Linked DNA regions of Blastopirellula marina. Each later gene encodes a partner of the first gene's protein in a complex. Links are inferred from orthologs where the notes say so. Each region holds a gene or a part of one and is shown on either strand. Other genes may lie near its edges. The genes, in order: C5Y96_RS22410 and C5Y96_RS17650.

Region 1 (3,249 bases):
ACGTCGAGCCAAAGGTCTGGCGACGGTTACCAACCGAATTGATCCGGCCGATGCCGCCAAAGTTCGCCGCCGACAAGCCGCCCACGAAGAAGGGGACCGTAAGTCGGAAGTGCAGGAACGACCGGCCACGAAGATCGAACTGAATGAGAAGCAGAAGCTGAAAGCCAAGATCGAAGCCGACCCCGATCAACTGGAAAACTATCTGAAGTTGATCGATTTGTGGGTCACCGAAGAAAAGTACTTCGAGGCCGAGGCGGTTTGGAAAGAGGCCCAGGCTCATTTTGGCGATTCGCTCGAGCTAACCGAAAAGCGGGAAGACCTGCTGATCAACAAGGCTCGGCATCGGTACAAGATGGCCGAAAACCAGGCCTCGGCCCAGTCGAGTCCCCAACTTCTGGAACTGGTTGAAACGGCCAAAAACGACCTCCACCGCCTGGAACTGGAGATCTATGCCAAGCGAAACGAGCGTCATCCGGACGATTTAATGATCAAATACGAGCTCGGCTTGCGGCTCAAACGAATGGGAAATTACGAACAGGCCGAGCAGCTGTTCGACGAAATCTCGCTGGCGGATGAAAAACTTTTAGCAATTTGCTACCTGGGCAAGGGAGAGTGTCTGCAGGCCCGGAAGAAGTTTGTGACGGCCATGGAGACCTACGAAGAAGCCCTAAACTATTCTGACAGCTTAAGTTCCGAGCGATTGAAGCTCCTTTTGTACCGAGCCGGCGTGCTCGCCCAGGGGCTTAAAGAGTGGACTTCGGCCACCACGTATCTGAAAAGGCTCGAGAAATTGGATCCAGCCTACAAAGATGTGAAGCGACGGCTAGACAAACTCAAGTAAATCCGGCATGATGATTAGCTTCTATTAAGAGTCTGACAAAGGACTGTTCGTTTCCGATTACCCGGTTCAATCATGCCTAATACCAAGAGCGCCAAAAAACGTCTTCGCCAGAATGTTATCCGCCGTAACCACAATCGCGCGATTAAGTCCGCGATTCGTTCCTCGATCCGTAAGGTTCGGGAAGCTGTTGCGGCCAAGGAATTCGAAAAGGCAGACGAACTGTTCCGCGTAACGGTCAAGAAGCTGGACAAGGCTGGTGCCAAGAATGTTCTGCACCAAAAGACCACCTCGCGTCTGAAGTCGCGCCTGAATCATCACATCAAGTCCGCCAAGGACAAGGCTGCTGCCTAGTAGCCTGTTGGTGCTGATATCTGAGTTTCGGCTGACCCAGGGAATCGACTCTGGGTCGGCGAAACCAATATGCAGATACTGCCAGAGCGTTCTCTAGCTATTTCGCACCCATCTTTGTTCGAGCCGGGAACATGGGTCGCGCGTGCCTGCGGCACAAGCTAAGGAGGAACGCTCTTATTTTTTTGCGGCCGCCTGAAGCGTCAGGCATGCTCCCAGGCGATTTCGCATGCGTTGAAGATTGGTCCTTCGACGCACGTTCGTTTGTAGTCCCAGCTGCCGTCTTCCTGGCGAACTGGGGCCACGCAGGTGAAGCAGATGCCGATACCGCATGCCATTGGTGTTTCCAACGAAACCTGGCACGGTACCTTTTGCTCGGTGGTAAGCTCGCTGACCGCTTCCATCATCTTCTCAGGGCCACAGCACAGCACCTGGGCGAGGCCAAGGTCTTCGGCGATGGCTTGCTGCAGTAGGTCGGTCACCAGGCCGTGGTGCCCTGCACTGCCGTCGTCGGTGCAGATCTTCACATCCATGCCGGTCGCCTTGAAATCATCAAGCCCGGCGAAATCCGCGAACGAGCGGGCCCCGTAGCACAGCGTGACCTTTTTAGGTTTGCTGGTGGTGAATTGCTCGGTACCGTAAGACTGCTGGCCGAGAACCTGCTTGGCGACTGCCAGGAACGGTGTCTGGCCGATGCCGCCGGCCACTAGAATCAGGTGGTCGGTCTCGGGGATTGTGAAGCCGTTGCCCAGCGGGCCCCAGACTTCCAGCTTCTGCCCCTGTTCGAGCTGTTTGAGCCGCGTGGTGAGCTTGCCGTGGACCTGGTAAACGACGTCGACGTACTTGGGCTGGCCATCTTCACCGGCGATGACGTCGTACAGGGCGAAGGCACGTCCCAGCAGTGGATCGAAGCAGTTGGCAATGCGGACCATGACGAACTGCCCTGGCCGAATCTTGGCGGCGATCTCGGGGGCCTCGAAGCGAACGCGATAGATGCGGGCCGAGAGGGGGACGTTTTCGACGATCGAAGTCGCCTGAAATTGAAACTGGGACATGGGCCTGGCAATCCTTGATCGGGCTCTATTTGCGGCGCATCTGCTTCTTCTTGGAAGCCTGCTTCTGCTTCACGGCTCGCCCTTGGCCACGACGCGATTCGCTGGCAGCAGGCGACTGCTTGGAGTTCTTTTTGGTCTTCTTCTTGCCGCCGCGAAACGTCGTTCCCTTTTTGACGGCGGTCTTGCCGGGACGGCTGGCGGGGCTGGTACCGGTGGTACGTCGGCCGGCAGGCTTGCGCTTAGGAGTCCCCTTGGCGGCACCTGCGGCGGAAGCGTCTCGCAAGGCTTTGACTTCCGAGGGCTTCAGTTCGCGGAACGAGCCGGCGGGGACTTCCCCCAGCTTGAGAGGGCCGATCGAGATTCGCTTCAGACGCAGCACCTTGTGCCCTACTTTCGCGAGCAGACGGCGAATTTCGCGGTTTTTTCCCTCGCGGAGGACGATCTCGAGGATCGAGCTTTTGCCCCGTTTTTGTTTCAGGCGGCAGCTTTCCGCTTTGACGAAGCCCTCGGCGATGTAGACGCCGCTTTGGATCATCTTGATCTCTTCGACCGAGACCGAGCCGGCGACTTCCACGTGGTAGGTCTTGGGAACGCCATAGCGTGGGTGAGCCAGCTGATTGGCCAGTTCACCATCGTTGGTGATGATGATCAGCCCTTCGCTCTGGCGGTCGAGACGTCCGATGGTGAACAGCCGCTCGTCCTGCGGGACGAGGTCGATCACACGGGTACGCCCTGCCTGGTCGAAGTTGGTGCTGACCACGCCGACCGGTTTGTTCAGGATGAAATATTGCTTGCGGCGAGCACGAATTCGCTGGCCGTCGACCATGATTTCCTGCTTGGCAGGATCGACCGAGGTGCCCAGTTCGGTGACGAATTCTCCGTCGACTTCGACGCGTCCTTCCTGGATGATTTCTTCGCACTTGCGGCGCGAACCGATCCCGGCTTCAGCGAGGAGTTTATGGAGACGAATCAGCGATGACGATGAACCAGGCATGGGGCCAGCAG
Region 2 (3,300 bases), on another replicon or contig:
CGCGCGACCTGGGCACCATCTCCGAGAATCTCTTTCAAGCGAGCCGGATTGGCAACCAGTTCAGCACGGCGCTGGTGAGCCTCGGCGAAATAGGCTTCGGATGCATCGGCCAAGGCCTTTTTTACGTGGCCATAGCCGAAGCCTCCTTTGCGATAAAGATCGGCCATTTCCTGCAGCGGTTCCGGCTCGGCAAACAGCGAGTATAGCTGATACAGGTGGTCCGTTTCCGGATCTTTGGGGTCTTCCATCGGTCGCGAGTCGGTCACGATCCGCATAATCTTCTTGCGTGCCTGCTTCGGTGGCTCGAACAATTCGATGATGTTGCCGTAACTCTTGGACATCTTCTCGCCGTCGGTGCCAGGGACCTTGGCCGAAGCGTCCAGCACTTTCGGCTTGGGTAGCACAAAGACTTCACCGAACTGATGATTAAAGCTTTGGGCAATGTCGCGCGTGACTTCGATGTGCTGAACCTGGTCTTGCCCGACGGGGACGACGTCAGAGTCGTACCCCAGGATGTCGGCGGCTTGCAGCACAGGATAGGTAAACAGACCTGCGTCTGCTTTCAGTCCCTTGTCCTTCTTGTCTTTGTAACTGACGCAGCGTTCCAAGAGGCCCATGCCAGTTCCTGTCATTAGGATCCAGCACAGTTCACTGATCTCAGGGACATCCGACTGTACAAACAGCGTTGCCTGATCGGGGTCCAGGCCGAGGGCCAAGATATCGAGGGCCATGTCGATGGTGGCCTGCTCGAGCTTGTCGCGGTCACGAACCGTGGTCAGGGCATGCAGATTGGCGATGAAGTAGAACGACTGCTCGTTGCCTTGCAGGTCGATATATTGCCGAATCGCACCAAAGTAATTGCCCCAGTGGGGACGTCCTGTCGGCTGAATACCGGAAAGAACACGCATGGATATTGTCAGATTACTGGGAGGAACAAAGTCAAAAGCAGCGTGATATTATGACGGACAAAGGGGGAAAGTGTCACCCCTGGGGAAGCGAACGGGGCCGCGGTTATCACGGTGGTGAAGAAATGCCCGAGGGCTACGAGGGGAGTTGTAGCGTTCCGACGATTTCCTTGACGCTAGATGCCCCAAGCGTGCTGAGTGCGCCAGGCAACTCATCGATCACGCGATTGCAGAGCGTGGGATCGAAATAGTTTGCTGTACCAATCTGCACAGCCGTCGCCCCTGCAACCAGGAATTCCATGACATCGTCTAAAGTGCTGATCCCGCCGATGCCAATGATCGGGACGTTCGTTGCCTTGGCAATTTGAAAGACACACCGCAGGGCGACCGGCTTGATTGCCGGCCCCGATAGGCCACCGATCACGTTGCCGAGCATGGGCTTCTTTCGTTTCCAGTCGATTGCCATCCCTTGGACGGTGTTGATAGCCGAAACCGCGTCTGCTCCGCCAGCTTCGGCTGCTTTGGCGATCGCTGCGATACTGGTGACGTTGGGGGTTAGTTTGGCAATGATCGGATGAGGGCATGCCGCTCGAACCTCAGCTACCAGCTTTTCGCAAGTTGCTGGATCGGTCCCGAAGTCGATGCCACCGCTGACATTGGGGCACGAAATGTTTAATTCAATGGCCGCAACCTGGGCGTGCTCACCTAGCTGGGCTGCCATGCTGACGAAGTCTTCTTTCGTTTTACCGGCGATACTGACGACTAGCGGCGAGCCAAGCGACCCTAAATAAGGCAGGTGATTGGCAATGAAGTAGTCGATGCCGTCATTGTCGAGACCGATGCTGTTGAGCATCCCACCGGTGGTTTCGACCGTCCGCCAGGGCTTGTTGCCAGGACGCGGGCTGCTGGTGATTGTCTTCGGCAAAATACCGCCCAGCTTGGCCAGGTCGACAATGCCGGCCATTTCCTTCGCGTATCCGAACGTACCGGAGGCGACCAAAACGGGATTGGGGAGCGTGAGACGCCCCAACTGAACGGCAAGATCAACAGACATGCGATTACGTTGGCGAAAGAATCGATTGAAAGCGGTTTTTACCGCAGAAAGCTAAGCCAATCGTATCGGGGCAGGGTAAATCTCGCAACGAGGGCCGAGTAACAGAACGTAAACGAAAAGACACCACCCGTCTGCGCAAAGGCAGACCGGTGGTGTCTCGTTTCACGGTTTCGGAGATTTTCGTGCGGTACGGCGTTAGATAATGCCGCCGTGGGTACGATATGGAGCCAAGTGGCTAGGCTGGTCGAGGAACCAGATGCGTTGCCATTCTTCCAAAACGTGTCGCAAGTTTTCCGAGGTGTAGATCAATTCGGTCGTACGAACACTTGGGTCAGCCGAGTAAATGGGTAAGAAGCAACCGGTGTTGCTCATCAGGGCGAATCCAAGCAGCAAAGCGATGATGAAGTTACGCATCTCATTTCCTCCGTGAAACTTATGAAGCGGTCGTCCTGACCGTTTGCGTTCATTTATCGATCGTCCAAGGGTATTGAATCTTGGAGAGTTCGGAGAGACCTGACTTTGCCTGAATGGCTGCGGCAGCTTAACTGCCACTGAGCCTAGCTACCGTAGTCACCGGGCCCAGAGCTCGGTGGATTAGGGTAAGCCGATGGGTAACCAGGCGAGTCATTCGACTGGGGAGGGGAATAAGGCTGCTGCTGGGGTGGTGCCGATTGTTGCTCGGCTTCGAGTCGGCCCTGTCGGTCCTTCTCTTCCAGCTGTCGAACCCTTTCTTCCATCTCCTTGCCAGGCTTGAAGGTGACGACGTACTTTTCGTCGACATCAACCTTTGCACCTGTTCGCGGATTGCGGGCTTTGCGAGCAGCACGCTTCTTGACCTCGAAAACCCCGAAGTTCCTCAGCTCAATGCGGCCATCCTCAACGAGGGTAGTCACAATGGCGTCGAACGTCTTCTGGACGATCTCTTTTGTCTTGAGTTGTGTGAGCCCGATCTCTTCAGAAATCGTCTTCACAATCTCTTTTTTGGTCACGAGGCGACTCCCACACGAGGATGAATAGAGTTGTCGTAAGTTTTCCAGACTTCCGTCAGCAATTGCTCCAAGTGTAAGTGCCACAAGCACTAGAGTCAAGCTCATTCTCAGCTTGCGCATATTTAACGCGATGCAGGCAACTTGACTTTTACCCTTTTTCAGGCTTCTCCGAACTATCCAATTTTCAAAGATCCAAGGTACCAGAGGCCGTAATTTCAAGCGAATATCAAGACTTTTCAGTCTCGCCGTTCGAACGTACCGGTCTCCGTGCAATCGTTATCGACGGAATAATCGGTAAATCTTCAATCGAAACCGGTCAGTTGGACCCGAAAATTCCTCAAATTCGGATCTC

Evidence for each region.
Region 2: the proteins of C5Y96_RS22410 (region 1) and C5Y96_RS17650 are in contact, whole or in part, in a crystal structure (PDB 5UE9), measured with the Lactococcus lactis proteins. The link is inferred for Blastopirellula marina from one-to-one orthologs. Residues at the interface, in WP_023189152.1 of Lactococcus lactis: Leu4, Gln5, Ala47, Ser48, Met49, Leu50, Leu51, Arg52, Arg53, Met95, Leu98, Arg223, Met224, Ala225, Cys226, Ile228, Gly229, Ala230, Cys231, Tyr232, Ala233, Val235, Glu236, His237, Asn243, His244, Ala245, Lys247, Glu250; in WP_025017116.1 of Lactococcus lactis: Gly25, Phe27, Phe29, Glu32, Tyr33, Lys35, Tyr36, Lys48, Phe56, Thr60, Pro61, Arg62, Val63, Ala64, Glu65, Thr66, Ala67, Ser68, Gly69, Met70, Ile74, Gln77, Pro223, Glu251, Phe274, Ala275, Pro277, Phe278.

Annotation. Positions count from the first base shown.
Region 1 is NZ_PUIA01000069.1:469,257-472,505, reverse strand. What follows is about bases 319-3,249. They hold C5Y96_RS22410 (dihydroorotate dehydrogenase electron transfer subunit), read right to left. Parts: upstream 2,245-3,249; coding sequence 1,393-2,244; downstream 319-1,392. Other genes in these bases: C5Y96_RS22405 (pseudouridine synthase), read right to left, coding at 2,270-3,238; rpsT (30S ribosomal protein S20), read left to right, coding at 914-1,192; C5Y96_RS22420 (tetratricopeptide repeat protein), read left to right, coding at 319-841. Outside these bases: more of C5Y96_RS22420, read left to right, coding at 1-318.
Region 2 is NZ_PUIA01000057.1:136,701-140,000, reverse strand. What follows is about bases 1-2,982. They hold C5Y96_RS17650 (dihydroorotate dehydrogenase), read right to left. Parts: upstream 1,960-2,982; coding sequence 1,042-1,959; downstream 1-1,041. Other genes in these bases: C5Y96_RS17640 (HU family DNA-binding protein), read right to left, coding at 2,517-2,948; C5Y96_RS17645 (hypothetical protein), read right to left, coding at 2,155-2,373; trpS (tryptophan--tRNA ligase), read right to left, coding at 1-908. In the rest of the region: C5Y96_RS17635 (YkgJ family cysteine cluster protein), read right to left, coding at 3,286-3,300.